2 regions of the Streptomyces sp. NPDC100445 genome follow, and region 2 is predicted to be linked to the other one. Evidence: riboswitches for the same ligand, from Rfam matches in the RefSeq annotation. Region 2 holds a riboswitch; the other holds the start of a gene.
The links. A riboswitch is a leader RNA that binds a small molecule or an ion and turns the genes downstream of it on or off. The one in region 2 is predicted to bind cyclic di-AMP.
Positions count from the first base shown of each region.

Region 1: linked by a shared signal. The riboswitch ahead of ACIQVT_RS30850 (peptidoglycan DD-metalloendopeptidase family protein) and the one ahead of ACIQVT_RS28325 (transglycosylase SLT domain-containing protein) in region 2 are both predicted to bind cyclic di-AMP.

Region 1 covers NZ_JBIVZV010000015.1:179,843-187,076, reverse strand. Annotated here, with positions in the region: gene ACIQVT_RS30875 (aspartate aminotransferase family protein) at 1-827, shown strand, start outside; gene ACIQVT_RS30870 (hypothetical protein) at 861-1,157, opposite strand; gene ACIQVT_RS30865 (helix-turn-helix domain-containing protein) at 1,306-1,932, shown strand; gene ACIQVT_RS30860 (DUF6126 family protein) at 1,929-2,051, shown strand; gene ACIQVT_RS30855 (tyrosine-protein phosphatase) at 2,064-2,861, opposite strand; cyclic di-AMP (ydaO/yuaA leader) riboswitch at 3,407-3,563, shown strand; gene ACIQVT_RS30850 (peptidoglycan DD-metalloendopeptidase family protein) at 3,569-4,450, shown strand; gene ACIQVT_RS30845 (SGNH/GDSL hydrolase family protein) at 4,694-5,479, shown strand; gene ACIQVT_RS30840 (TetR/AcrR family transcriptional regulator) at 5,573-6,193, opposite strand; gene ACIQVT_RS30835 (MBL fold metallo-hydrolase) at 6,388-7,234, shown strand, end outside.
Region 2 covers NZ_JBIVZV010000013.1:202,045-209,278, reverse strand. Annotated here, with positions in the region: gene ACIQVT_RS28335 (FAD-dependent oxidoreductase) at 1-894, shown strand, start outside; gene ACIQVT_RS28330 (HAD family hydrolase) at 990-1,802, shown strand; gene ACIQVT_RS28325 (transglycosylase SLT domain-containing protein) at 1,863-2,354, opposite strand; cyclic di-AMP (ydaO/yuaA leader) riboswitch at 2,360-2,540, opposite strand; gene ACIQVT_RS28320 (polyprenyl synthetase family protein) at 3,132-4,142, shown strand; gene ACIQVT_RS28315 (outer membrane lipoprotein carrier protein LolA) at 4,389-5,630, shown strand; gene ACIQVT_RS28310 (flavodoxin family protein) at 5,671-6,264, opposite strand; gene ACIQVT_RS28305 (hypothetical protein) at 6,456-7,234, shown strand, end outside.

The DNA.
Region 1 (7,234 bases), on a different contig from region 2:
ACGCGCTCGCGCGGGAACTGGACAAGGGCGACGTGGCCGCCCTGATCGTCGAGCCGATCCAGGGCAAGGGCGTCCACGAGACCCCGCCCGGCTATCTGCGCGCCGCACAGGAGCTGCTGCGCCGGCACCGGGCGCTGCTCGTCGTCGACGAGGTGCAGACCGGGCTCGGCCGCACCGGCGACTTCTACGCCTACCAGCACGAGGACGGGGTGGAACCCGACCTGGTGTGCGTGGCCAAGGCGCTGTCCGGCGGTTACGTCCCCGTCGGCGCCACCCTGGGCAAGGAGTGGATCTTCCGGAAGGTCTACTCGTCCATGGACCGGGTCCTCGTCCACTCGGCGAGCTTCGGCTCCAACGCCCAGGCGATGGCGGCCGGCCTGGCCGTGCTGTCGGTGATGGAGAACGAGCAGACCGTCGCCGGGGTGCGCAGGACGGGTGAGCTGCTGAAGTCCCGGCTGACCGCGCTCATCGACAGGTACGAGCTGCTCGCCGACGTCCGCGGCCGGGGCCTGATGATCGGCATCGAGTTCGGCCGGCCGTCCTCGCTGGCGCTGCGCAGCCGCTGGACGGTGCTCCAGGCGGCACGCAAGGGGCTGTTCGCCCAGATGGTCGTCGTCCCGCTGCTACAGCGGCACCGGATCCTCACCCAGGTCTCCGGCGACCACCTGGAGGTGATCAAGCTCATCCCGCCGCTGATCATCGACGAGGCCGACGTGGACCGGTTCGTGGACGCCTTCACCGCGGTGATGGACGAGGCGCACAGCGGGGGCGGCCTGATGTGGGACTTCGGCAAGACCCTGATCAAGCAGGCGGTGGCCAACCGCTGATCGGGGGAGCGCCGGGACGCGCCGGGCACCGGGTCAGGCGGACAGCGGCATGAGGAGGAGGAAGAGAAGGAAGAGGTAGCAGAAGCCCACCGCGCCCAGGACGGTGCCCGTCACGGCCGGCCAGAGCCGGCCGGTGCCCCGCCGGGCGTAGTGGACGCCCATGAGGCCGAACGTGATGGCGAGCCCCCCGGTGATGGGCACCACCGGCAGCAGGAAGAGCGTCAGGGCCGGCCACACGCCCGCGGCGGACACGGCGCCGAGGACGAGGGCGACGGGGCCGAGGCCGGCGGCGGGCGCGTCGGCCGGGCGGGGCGTGGTGCTCGTGGACATGCGATCCCCCAAGGTTTTGAACGCGTTCAAATCCAGGGCTCGATCGTAACAGGGCACAGTGGAGGGGTGCGGGGCGCGTGGGTCCGGCGATTCTTGCCTCTGAGGCAAGGAAATTGCCGCTCAGGCAAGAGTCGGGCTCAATGGAGGCATGACCGCCTCAGACGCCCCGCCGCCCGCGGGGCCGCCGGGTGACGACCTCCCGGCCGTCGCGCCCCAGCTGCGCGCCCTGCGCCGGCGTGCGGGGCTGACCCTGGAGGCCGCGGCACGCTCCGCGGGGCTCTCGCCGGCCCACCTGTCCCGCCTGGAGACCGGGCACCGCCAGCCCTCGCTGCCGATGCTCCTCGCGCTCGCCCGTATCTACGGTACGACCGTCTCCGAGCTGCTCGGCGAGACGGTCGCCGACCGGGACGCGATCGTGCGGGCCGCCGACATGGAGTCCACGCGGGCGGGCGGATGGACGTACGTGCAGGCCGGCGCGCCCGGCCGCGGCATGCAGGCCCTGCGGGTGCGCGTGCCCCACGGCTCGCAGGGCGACATGGTGCGCGTCCATCCCGGCGAGGAGTGGCTGTACGTCCTGAGGGGGCGGCTCCGGCTCCGGCTCGGCGACACCGCGCACCTGCTCGCCACCGGCGACAGCGCGCACTTCGACTCCCTCACCCCGCACCGCCTGGCCGCCGAGGACCAGGACGGCGTGGAGCTGCTGTTCGTCCACACCCTGTTGCAGAGTCCCACGGCCACGCTGTGCCTGGGACCACCGACCGGAGAGCTGCCATGAGCGACTTCGAGACCAGGTTCCCCCGTTCCCTGTGGATCCGCCTGATCATCTACATCGCCCTCGGGCACGTCCTCGCGGCGTTCCTGTACCTGCTGTTCACGGTGGGCGCCAAGTCCTGACCTGCCCGCCGCTCAGTCCAGCAGGCGCTCGCGGAGCCGTGCGCGGGTGTCGGGGGAGAGGCCCAGGCCCCGGAGCAGGTAGGTGTCGACGTCGCCCCACGTCTCCTCGATGCTCCGGAAGGCCGCCTCCAGGTACTCGGCGCGGGCGTCGAAGAGCGGGTCGAGCAGTGCCATGACCTCGGGGGTGTACGCGGTGTCCGCGCTGCCGCTGCGGCGCACCTTGTAGCGGCGGTGCCGCGCGTTGGACTCCAGGTAGTCGGCGACGATCGCGTCCCGCTCCACCCTGAGGGCCAGGAGGGTGACGGCTATCGAGATGCCCGCGCGGTCCTTGCCGGCCGCGCAGTGCATCAGCGCGGGCACGCTGTCGTCGGCGAGCGCGTGCAGCACGCGGGAGTGCTCGGCCGTGCGCTCCTTGACGATCTTCCGGTAGGAGGCGGTCATCCGGGCCGCCCCCTTGCCGCCGTCGAGGATCGCGCGCAGCTGCTCCAGGTCGCCGTCCCGGACCATCTTCCAGAACTCGGCGCCGTCCGCCGGGTCGCTCAGCGGCAGGTTCACGTTCCGCACACCGGGCAGTTCGACGTCGGGTCCCTCCAGTCGCTGGTCGGCCGCGTTGCGGAAGTCGAAGACCGTGTGCAGGCCCAGGGAGGCGAGGAACTCCGCGTCGTCCTCGGTCGCGTGCGCCAGGTGCCCACTGCGGAACAGCACGCCGTGGCGCACCCGTCGGCCGTCCGTGGTCGGCAGCCCGCCCACGTCACGGAAGTTGCGCACTCCGGACAGCTCCGGCTCGGTCGACGGGACCTGCTGCGTCACGGGGGCTCCTCCCGGTCGGCCCCGTCGGCGCGGCTCACCGGCGGGCACTGCGACGACCATACGACATCGATTTCCCCAGGCGGCAGGTGTCCGGCGGGCGTGGTCACACCCACCGGCCGACCTCCCGGGGGAGGGGCGCCGTGGTCCCCGCCCGGCTCCGGGCACGGCACCACGGCGCACCGGTACGGGGACCGAGGAGTAGCCCGGACTCCGCGTTCCTCCGGTTATATGACGCTTGGGAGGAATGCCCCCATCGTGACATTGTGCCCAACTCGCGGTCGACCGACCGGACATGTGAGGGACCTACGTGACCAGCGTCATAGTGGTGACCGTACGTCGCATGTCATGCCCACGTAATGTCGTTGCCCAGCCGGGTACTTGAGGGACGGGCGAGGCGGAGTTGCACGCAGGGTGACCACGAGTTCCCCGGTGCGGGTGCCCGAAACACCGGGAGCGGGAACCGGATGCTTGTCTCCCCGCGTCCCGCTCGCTTACGTTCACCACCAATCCGGACGGAACGCCGAATCCTGCCGCCGCCCGGAGCCCCACACTGATCCGCGTCCGGCAGGAGCGGGGGACCCACCAGGTACGACTGCCTGTCCCGGTCTCCGCGACAGGCTTTGGGGTGCAGCCGTGCGACGCACGGCCGGGCAGCTCCAGCCCGAACCCGACAGCTGACCTCGCAGGCGCCGGAGAGGAACCGCGCCATGCCCGCCACGGGTAAGCACCGCCGCCCCAAGACCCAGCGTCTGTCCCGCTCCATCGCCGCCGCCGGGACCGGTGGCGCCGCGCTGGCCCTCCCGCTGATCGGGGCCGCCGGCGCGCACGCCGCCACCCCCGCCCAGCCCGTGGTCGGCAAGACCGTGCGGTCCCTCCCGGACACGGCGGTCAGGACCGCCGCGCAGCCGGCTCCGGGCCTGCGCACCTACACGGTCCGCAGCGGCGACTACCTCGCCAGGATCGCCGACGAGCAGCATGTCGGCGGCGGCTGGCAGCGCCTCTACGAGGACAACCGGCAGGCCGTCGGCGCCGATCCGTCGCTGATCCACCCGGGCCTCAGGCTCACCCTCGGCGGCAAGGCCACGGGGACCCGCACCGACTCCGCCCCGGCCCCGAGGTCCGCCCCGGCCCCGAAGCCGGCCCCGGCCCCCAAGTCCGCCCCGGCCCCCCGCACGTCCACCGGCTACACCCTCCCGGTGGCCGGCGCGGCCACCGGCACCGGCTACCACGTGGCCGGCGGCATGTGGTCCAGCGGCTACCACACCGGCGTCGACTTCGTCGTCCCCACCGGCACCTCCCTGAAGGCCGTCGCCGCGGGCACCGTCGTCTCCGCCGGCTGGGGCGGCGCCTACGGCAACCAGGTCGTCATCCGCCTGAACGACGGCTACTACGCCCAGTACGGCCACCTCTCCCAGCTCTCCGTCTCGGCCGGCCAGAGCGTCACCGCGGGGCAGCAGATAGGCCTGTCCGGCGCCACCGGCAACGTGACCGGCCCGCACCTGCACTTCGAGATCCGCACCACGCCGTACTACGGCTCCGACATCGACCCGGTCGGCTACCTCCGCCGGCACGGCCTCACCGTCGGCTGACACCCCCGCACCACCGTCCGACACGCCACCGAAGGCCGGACCCCGAACCCGGGGTCCGGCCTTCGGCGTTCCGGTTGCCAGGCGGTCAACGCGCCTGACGACGGCCCTATTCCGTGGTTGGCCGATTCTTTGTCAGTGGCTCATGTCACCGTTCGTCAACCCCCGCCTACGGTCGCGTAGGTCACATCCGAAGGTGAATCATGGTCCGACGTGGCAGACGATTCGAAGAATGACAACAGATCAGTGATCGGGTCGTACGTGGCGGTGGGGGACAGCTTCACCGAGGGCGTCGGCGACCCCGGCCCCGACGGGGCGTTCGTGGGCTGGGCCGACCGGCTCGCGGTACTGCTCGCCGACCGGCGTCCCGAGGGCGACTTCCAGTACACCAATCTCGCCGTGCGCGGCAAACTCCTGGACCAGGTCATGGCGGACCAGCTCCCCAGAGCCGTCGAACTCGCCCCGGACCTCGTCTCCTTCTGTGCGGGCGGCAACGACATCATCCGCCCGGGCACCGACCCGGACGAGGTGGCGACGCGTTTCGAAGGCGCCGTGGCCCGGCTGACCGGAGCCGTCGGCACCGTGTTGGTGACGACCGGCTTCGACACCCGTGGCGTGCCCGTGCTCAAGCACCTGCGCGGCAAGATCGCCACGTACAACGGGCACGTCCGGGCCATCGCCGACCGGTACGGCTGCCCCGTGCTGGACCTGTGGTCCCTCAGATCCGTGCAGGACCGCAGGGCCTGGGACCGCGACCGGCTGCACCTTTCACCCGAGGGACACACCCGTGTGGCGCTGCGGGCCGGGCAGGCCCTCGGCGTGGACGTCCCGGCCGACCCCGAGCAGCCGTGGCCGCCGCTGCCGCCCCGGGGCACCCTGGAGATCCGCCGCGACGACGTGCACTGGGCCCGCGAGCACCTCGTCCCGTGGATCGGACGGCGGCTGCGCGGCGAGTCCTCCGGCGACCACGTGACCGCCAAGGGGCTGTTGTCGCCGGACGACATCCGGATGCGTATCGCCGCCGTGGCCTGACCGCATCGCGGCCGTGTCCCGTGCCCCGCACCCGGGGGTCCGGGACACGGCCCGGCGGGGAACTCGTGCGACGGTTCCCGAAAGGCGGCGCGCTCAGCGTCCGCGTCCGGCCGACGCCTCGCGTTCCAGGCCGAGTTCCCGGGCGAGGGCGTCGTCCACCCATTCCTGCGCCCGGGCCCGCGGCACCCCGCCCGGGTAGGACGTCAGTTGCACCGCCAGGCCGTCCAGCAGCGCGGTCAGCCGCAGCGCCGTACCGGGCGGGTCGGCGCACACGAACTCGCCGCCCGCCACCCCCTCGGTGATGACCTCGACGATGGCCGCTTTCCACTGCCTGTCGAGGTCCCGGGTGACATCGCGCAGCGCGGGCTCCCGCAGGGCCACCGCCCAGCCCTCGATCCACAGCCGCCAGCCCTTCGCCTGCCCGGTCGGCGCGTACCAGCGCACCGCCGCCCGCAGTCGGCGCAGCGCGGACGTCCGCCGTCCCAGCAGCCCGCGCAGACGCGCTAGGTCGTCGGCCGCCGCGTACGTGAAGGCGGCGGCGACCAGCTTCTCCTTCGTCGAGAAGTGGTACAGCACCAGCGCGTTGCTCACCCCGAGGGTCGCGGCCACGTCGGCGATCCTGACCGCCGCCACGCCCCGCGCCTCGATCTGCCCGATGGCGGCCCGCAGCAGTTCCTCCCGCCGCTCGGCCACGCTCAACCGCACTCTCGCCACGCGGTCACCCTAGCCGTTGTCCCACGGGCCCCGAAGCCGTCCCGCGCCCCCGCCCCGGCCCCGCACCGCGGCGGAGCCATCGGCGCCGGGCGGCGCGCGGCCCGGCCGGCGAAGGGCAGGCACCCCCGGCCCGTCGGGGCCGCCGGCGGGGCCGACCATAATGGAGGGCCTCACCCACTCCACCGGGAGGTACCGTGACCGGTCTGCGTATCGCGAACCCCGGGCTGCGCGCGCTGCGGCCCGCGGCCTTCGGCGCCGACCCCGGCGGAGCGCGCCTGGCCCGCATCCGCCGCTCGCCGCACTTCGAGAACGGTGTCTTCCAGAACCCGGGCGGCCCCGCACGCACCCGACCCTCCGGCTCCGGGATCGACATCGCCAAGGTGTTCCTGGACAAGGACACCCGGCCGCTGCGCGCCCCCGGTGGCACCGTGCCCGTGTACCCCACGACCTACGCCGACCTGGCCCGGCCGCCCGCCACCGGTCTCCGGCTCACCTGGGCGGGCCACTCCAGTGTGCTCGCGGAGATCGACGGACACCGGGTCCTGTTCGACCCGGTCTGGGGCGAGCGCTGCTCGCCGTTCCCGTTCGCCGGGCCGAAGCGGCTGCACCCGGTGCCGCTGCCGCTGGCCGCGCTGGGACCGGTCGACGTCGTCGTCATCTCCCACGATCACTACGACCACCTCGACCTGCCCACGATCAAGGCGCTGGCCGGCACCGACACCCTGTTCGCCGTGCCGCTGGGCGTCGGCGCCCACCTCGAGCACTGGGGCGTCTCCCCGGACCGGCTGCGCGAATTGGACTGGCACGAGTCCGCCCGCGTCGGCGGCCTCACCCTCACCGCCACCCCGGCCCGCCACTTCTGCGGGCGGGGCCTGCGCAACACCCAGCACACCCTGTGGGCGTCCTGGGTGGTGGCCGGCGAGGAACACCGGATCTACCACAGCGGGGACACCGGCTACTTCGACGGTTTCCGCGACATCGGCGCCGCGCACGGCCCGTTCGACGCCACCATGATCCAGATCGGTGCGTACAGCGAGTTCT
Region 2 (7,234 bases):
GGTCTGGAGCGGGTGCGCGTCGGCTCGGTCGAGCACGACCGGGGCGGTGGTCTCGCCCTCCGGCTGGACTCCGGTGAGTCGTTCACCGCGCGCGCCGTCGTCGTCGCCACCGGTCTGTCGGGCTTCGCCCACCTGCCGCCGGAGCTGACGGGAGCGGCGGCCGGCGGACCCTCCCCGTCCGGCCCGGTCTCGCACAGCTCCCAGCACCACGACCTCGGCCGGTTCGCCGGCCGGGAGGTGATCGTCGTCGGCGCCGGCCAGTCCGCGCTGGAGACGGCGACGCTCGCGGCGGAGGCGGGGGCCCGGGTGCGCGTGGTCGCGCGCGGCCGGGGGCGGGTCGCCTTCGGCAGCCCGCCGTGGCGGCAGCCGGCGTTCCGGCCGCGGTCCCCGTTCGGCCGCGCCTGGTCGCTGTGGGCGCTCAGCCGCCACCCGGATCCGTACCGCTTCCTGCCCGAGGCCACCCGCCACTACCTGGTCCGCCGGGTCCTCGGCCCGCTCGGCGCCTGGTGGCTGCGTGAGCGTTTCGAGCGCGGGGTGCGGGTGCGGGACGTGGAGCGGGTGGTGGGCGCCGAGGCCCCGGACGGCACCCCGGTGCTGACCGTCCGCACCCACGGCGGGCGGACCGAGCGGCTCGCCGCCGACCACGTCATCGCCGCCACCGGCTACCGCGTCGACCTCGCGGCGCTGGACTTCCTCGGCCCCGGGCTGCGCGGCCGGCTCGCGGTGAGCCGCGGTGCGCCGAGGCTCGGCCCCGGCTGCGTCTCCTCCGTGCCGGGCCTGTACTTCACCGGTCTGCCGGCGGCGTCGTCGTACGGCCCGGTGATGCGGTTCGTCTGCGGCACGGAGTTCGCCTCCCCGCGCCTGGCGAGACACCTGGCGGCGGCCCACGGCTGACCCCGCCGCGCCGGTGCCGGCCGGGGCCCGGTCAGCGGGCAAGTGCCTGCGGGAGCAGGTGAGTCGGCGGGCCGGGCGGTCCGTATTCTCTGATCATGGCACCCACCCCCGCGTACGACCTGATCGCCACCGACCTGGACGGGACGCTGCTGCGCGACGACGACACCGTCTCCGACCGGTCTGTGGCCGCGCTCGCGCGGGTGGCGCGGGCCGGCGCCCGGCATCTGGTGGTGACGGGCCGGCCGGCGCCGCGGGTACGGCCGCTCCTGGCGGGCCTCGGCCGCGCGGGCCTCGCGGTGTGCGGGCAGGGCGCGCAGCTCTACGACGCCGGGACCGACCGCCTGCTGTGGTCGGTCCGGCTGGACCGGGAACTGGCGGAGACCGCGCTCGGCAAGATCGAGGCGGAGGTGGGGCAGGTCTTCGCGGCGGTCGACCAGGACGGCGTGGATGGGCTCACGCTCGTCGAGCCCGGCTACCGCATGCCCCGTCCGACGCTGCCCGCGCTGCGGGTCGGCCGGCGGGACGACCTGTGGCGGGCGCCGATCAGCAAGGTGCTGCTGCGGCACCCCGTCCTGTCCGACGACGAGCTGGCGGCCGTGGCCCGCGCGGCGGTGGGCTCGCTGGCGACGGTCACGATGTCGGGGCCGGGGACCGTGGAGCTCCAGCCGAGCGGGGTGACCAAGGCGACGGGGCTCGCGCTGGCCGCCGAGCGGCTGGGGGTCGCCGCCGAACGGGCCGTCGCGTTCGGGGACATGCCCAACGACATCCCGATGTTCCGGTGGGCGGGCCACGGCGTCGCGATGGCCGGTGCCCACCCCGAACTGAGGGCCATCGCGGACGAGGTCACCTCGTCCAACGAGGACGACGGCGTCGCCGTCGTCCTCGAGAGACTGTTCCCGGCCGGCTGACCGGGAGGGTCGGCCGACCGGGTGGGCCGGGAGGCCGGCGGCGTCGGCCGCCGGTGCCGGTCAGTACGCGCCGAAGACGTTGTCGATCGAGCCGTACCGCGCGGCCGCGTAGTTGCACGCGGCGGTGATGTTCGCGACCGGGTCGTAGATGTCGAACGACGTGCCGGCCACGTGGTAGGCCTTGAAGGTGGGGTCGATGACCTGGAGCAGCCCCTTGGAGGGGATGCCGGCGGCCGCGTTGGAGTCCCACAGGTTGATGGCGGCCGGGTTGCCCGACGACTCGCGGATGATGTTGCGGTAGATGCCGTTGTAGGTGCCCGGGATGCCCTTCTGGGCCATGATCGCGAGCGACTCGCGGATCCAGCCGTCGAGGTTGTTCGGGTAGCCGGCCGGGGTGGTGGCGGCGGCCGGGGCGGCGGTGGTGGTGGCCGCGGCGGCGCCGGTGGCGCCGATGAGCGGCAGGGCGAGGACGACGGCGCCGGTGCCCGCGGCGGTGAGGACGCGGACGAGGCGGCTGGTGCGGGTACGGCGGGGCTGAGCGGCGGCAGACATGGGGGTGTTCCTCTCCGTCGCCTGCGAGGTGAGCTGTCGGGTTCGGGCGGGGAGGCGCCCGGCCGTGCCCTGGAGGAGGCACGGCTTCACCCCTAGCCGTCCCGGTGCGGCGTGTGCCGTTCCGGACCGGCGGCTTACCTGGGTCCCCCGCTCCTGCCGTACGAATGGGTTCGTCGATGGGTTATGCGGGCGGCGGCAGGATTAGGCGTCCGCCCGACGGCCGGGAACGTATGCGAGAGCACATGTCGGGAACAAGTGCCGGATTCACACATCGCACCGTTTGACCTTGATCGACGCCGTATGGGGTGCTTGATCCTTTGCGGTCGCCAATCCTCAACTCGCCTACGGCGCAAGGGTTCGGGCGGGCCGTGCCCGGTAGGGCTGCGGAACGGGCGCGTGACCCAATTCACGAAATGGCAAATCATTCCAAAACAGACAAGAGGGAATCGGCGGATTCTCGACCCCGGGGGGTCCGGGCCGGGGAAGGCGGGGTGGGGGTCCGCGTCATTGCCGCCTCTCGGTGGGCGTGGCCGAAAGGTGGCGGGCCGGAGTTCGGAGAGGTCACGAAAGAATAACCGAATTACGGTTAAGTCGATAAATGTCCGTTCTTACCATCCGATCACACTCGCGCCCGTTCTGGTCCGATACCGCCCGGGCTGGACCGGTGGGCGCTAGCGGTGATCGAAAGAGGACCGGATACGCTGAGTTGAGTGAGGGCAGCGACCTATCGACAAACCGTGTGATCGCCAGCAGACAGCAGCAGACAGGAGACCCCTCGTGACCGTCGTCGGGCCGTTCGGGCTGAGCGTGCGGGACCAGGCTCTGGAAGCCGATGTCCAGGCCGGATTGACGGCTGTCGAGGAAGGCTTGCTCGAGGCCACCAAGAGCGAGGTCCCGTTCATCACGGAGGCCGCGCAGCACCTCGTACGGGCCGGCGGGAAGCGGTTCCGGCCGCTGCTCGTCATGCTCGCGGCGCAGTTCGGCGACCCCTACGCGCCCGGTGTCGTACCGTCCGCCGTGGTCGTGGAGCTGACCCACCTGGCCACGCTGTACCACGACGACGTCATGGACGAGGCGACCGTGCGGCGCGGCGTGGCCAGCGCCAACACGCGCTGGGGCAACTCCGTCGCGGTCCTCACCGGCGACTTCCTCTTCGCCCGCGCCTCCCAGATCCTCGCCGACCTCGGCCCCGAGGCGGTCCGGGTGCAGGCCCTCGCGTTCGAACGGCTGGTCACCGGCCAGATCCTGGAGACCGCGGGTCCCTCGGACGGCCGCGACCCGGTCGAGCACTACCTGGACGTGCTCGGCGGCAAGACGGGCTCCCTGGTCGCGGTCGCCTGCCGGTTCGGCGCGATGATGTCCGGCGCCGACGAGCGGGTCGTCGACGTCCTCACCCAGTACGGCGAACGGCTCGGGGTCGCCTTCCAGCTCGCCGACGACGTCCTGGACATCGCCTCCGACTCCCACGAGTCCGGCAAGACCCCGGGCACCGACCTGCGCGAGGGCATCCCCACCCTCCCCGTGCTCCGGCTGCGCGAGCGCGCCGCCCGGCTGGGCCGGTCCGAGGACGTCGCCCTGTGCGCGCTGCTCGACTCCGACCTCAGCGACGACGCCCGGCACGCCGAGGCGCTGACCGCGCTGCGCGCCCACCCCGCGCTGGAGCAGGCCCGCCGGGACACCGTGCGGTACGCGGAGGAGGCGCGGGCCGCGCTGCTGCCGCTGCCGGAGTGCGACGCCAAGGCGGCGCTGCTGGAGCTGTGCGACGCGGTGGTGCACCGCGCCGGCTGAACCGCCGAGGCACCCTCCCGGGCGGCGTCACCCCGCACGACCCCTACGGGTCGGGGGAGATGCCGCCTCCTCATGTCATACCGCAGGCGTACACGGAGTTGGCCCCGAGGGCTGACGCTTCGGCGCGGCCGATTTGGTCAGATGGTCACCACGGACATCACCACTCCTCACCGATCCGGGTGAGAATGGCGGCTCAGGTGTACCAGCGTGAGGACAGCCGCCGCCGACGACGGAGGTAAGGCACACATGGCACCGTACGCATCCGACGACGCAGTGGGCGCCGAGCGCGACGAGGACCCGCGTCCCGGCCGGCGCAAGGCCGCCCGGTACGCCGTCCCGGTCGCGGTGGTGGGGGTGGCGGCGGCCACGATCGGGCTCGTCCCGGCGCTCGCCGACTCCGGCGACCCCGACCTGCCGAGGATCAGCGCGCAGCAGCTCATCGAGAAGATCGCCAGGTCGGACGTGCAGCGGCTGTCCGGCACCGTGAAGATCAGCACCGACCTCGGCCTGCCCGAACTCGGCGGCCTGGAGGACAAGCTGCTCTCCGGGGCGGCCGGTGGCTCCGGCGACGGCTCCTCCGCCGACCCGCGCGCCAGGCTCACCGAGCTGGTCTCCGGCACGCACACCCTGCGCGTCGCCGCCGACGGCCCCGACCGGCAGAAGCTGTCACTGGTGGAGAGCGGCGCCGAGTACAGCCTCATCCACGACGGCAAGGACGTCTGGGGCTACGACAGCAAGAGCAACCAGGTCCACCACTCCACCACGGCCCGCTCCGGCCGGGACCGCGGCGCCGAGCCGCCGGCCACGCCGAAGGACTTCGCCGAGCAGGCCCTGAAGTCGGTCGACGACACCACGTCCGTCACCGTCGACGGCACCGCGCAGGTCGCCGGGCGCGACGCCTACAAGCTGCTGATCCGGCCCCGGCAGTCCGGCACCACCGTCGGCGCGATCAGCATCGCCGTGGACGCGCGGACGGGCCTGCCGCTGAAGTTCACGCTGACCCCGAGCGGCGGCGGCGCCGCCGTCGTCGACGCCGGCTTCACCCGGGTCTCCTTCGCCGAACCGGCCGCCTCCACCTTCGCGTTCACCCCGCCCAAGGGCGCCAAGGTCACCGAGGGCACGGACGGGTCCGCGCGGCCGGAGCACGACCGGGCCGGCGGGACGTCCCGGCACGGTGCTCCCGGGCACGCCCCGCGGCCGGGCGGGGAAGCCGCCCGGGGGCTGTCCGGGGCCGAGGTCCTCGGCAAGGGCTGGACGTCCGTCGCCACCTTCGACACGGGTGCGCACGGCGGCCTGCCCACCGGCGCCAAGGGCGGTGACCTGGGCGGCTTCCTCGGCTCGATCGGTGAACCGGCCTCCGGCGCCTTCGGCAAGGGCACCGTCTTCTCCACCCGACTGGTCAACGCCCTGATCACCGACGACGGCAGGGTCTACGCCGGCGCGGTCACCAAGGACGCCCTGGTGAAGGCGGCCGACGCGGCGAAGTGACCGTCCGGGGACGACGGGCGCCCGAGCGGGGGAGCGACGTTCAGGCGCCCGGCGTCTCGTGGGGGAAGCGCGCGAGCGGAGCCTCGCGCGCGAAGAACGTCTTGGCGCGCGCCAGCGCCTCGGTGTCCCCGAGTACGTCGCCGGGCGCGCTGCCGTTGCCGAGCAGGACCCCGCCGAAGCGCATCCCCAGATAGGCGGCCGAGTTGTTGAGCGTGCCGATGTAGGGGGCGGCGACCGACGGCTGGTCGGCGGCGAGGGCGGCGACGCCCCACAGCGTGCGGCCGGCCATGGTGTCCTTGAAGCCGACGCCGGGGACGCGCAGCCAGGCCGACCAGTGGTCGAGGTAGCGCTTGGTGAGGCTGGACACCGAGTACCAGTACAGCGGTGAGGCGATCACCAGGTCGGTCGCCGCGAGCGTCGCGTCGAGCAGCTCACCGGCGGGGGTGTCGGACGGCGGTCGGACGTAGTCGCTGTCGTGGCGCAGGTCCTCGAAGTCGGGCAGGGGGTGGTCGGCGAGTCGTATCCAGCGCCGTTCGACGTCCTCGGGCAACTGCTCGGCCGCCGCGCGGGCCAGCAGCTCGGTGTTGCCCTCGGCGCGGGCGCTGCCCAGGACGAAGAGGAAGCGGCGGGTCATGGGTCCCCCAGATGGATGCGTTAAGCGAATCAAGTCGTGCGCATCTTATGCACATGCAAGCAAACTTGACCAGAGTCTGGCTGGTGCGAGGCTGTGACGTCGCGGTGACGCGGGAACCCGCCCTACCCGACACACTGGTTGGCGGGACGCGTACGACCGGAGCGCGGCGCCTGGGGAGTGAGGGGCAACCGATGGCTCGAGTCAGCTTCGAGAAGAAGCGGGCGCTTCAGCCCGTGGCGCACCCGGCGGCGGTGTCCGTCCAGGTGTTCGGCACGGGGGAGGCGGCGGTGGACGGGGCCCCGGTCCTGGCGGCCCCGGGCGAGGAGATCCAGCAGGCCGTCCTGAACCACCTCCAGCGCCTGGCCATCAGCGTCGGCGCCCCCATACGCGCCATGATCCGCGACGACCGGGCGGGCTGCGTGGTGCCCCTGGAGGTCGCCACGGACGGGTCCAGCCGGGTGACGGGGGAGCCGGCCCGGGTGCAGGCCCCGGCGGGAACGGGCGCGGGCACACCGGCGCGCACCACCACCGCCGTACGCGCGGAGGCGGCCACCACCACCGCCCCCGCGGCCCCCGCGAGGACCGCGCGAGCCGCCGGCTCCTCCGCCGCCGTGCCTGCGGAGGCGGTCCTCGGGGTGTCGCGGGAGGCCGTCGTCCCCGCCGTCGTCCACACCCCGGCCCGTGGGTTCGACGCCGTCGCCGAGGAGGTGCTCGGCGACGGGCCGCTGACCGAGACCGCCGAGGGCGCGGAGCTGCTCACCGAGCCGATGACCCGCATCAACGAGGCCGTACGGGCGGGCCGGATCGACACCGCCGCGGAACTGGCCGACCGCACGCTCGCCGAGGCCACCGCCGTGCTCGGCGTCCACCACGCCGAGGTGCTGCACCTGCGCGAACTGTCCGCCTACATCGCCTACCTGGCGGGCGACCCGGTCCGTGCCTTCCGGCTGTCCCTGGAACTCGCCCGGCT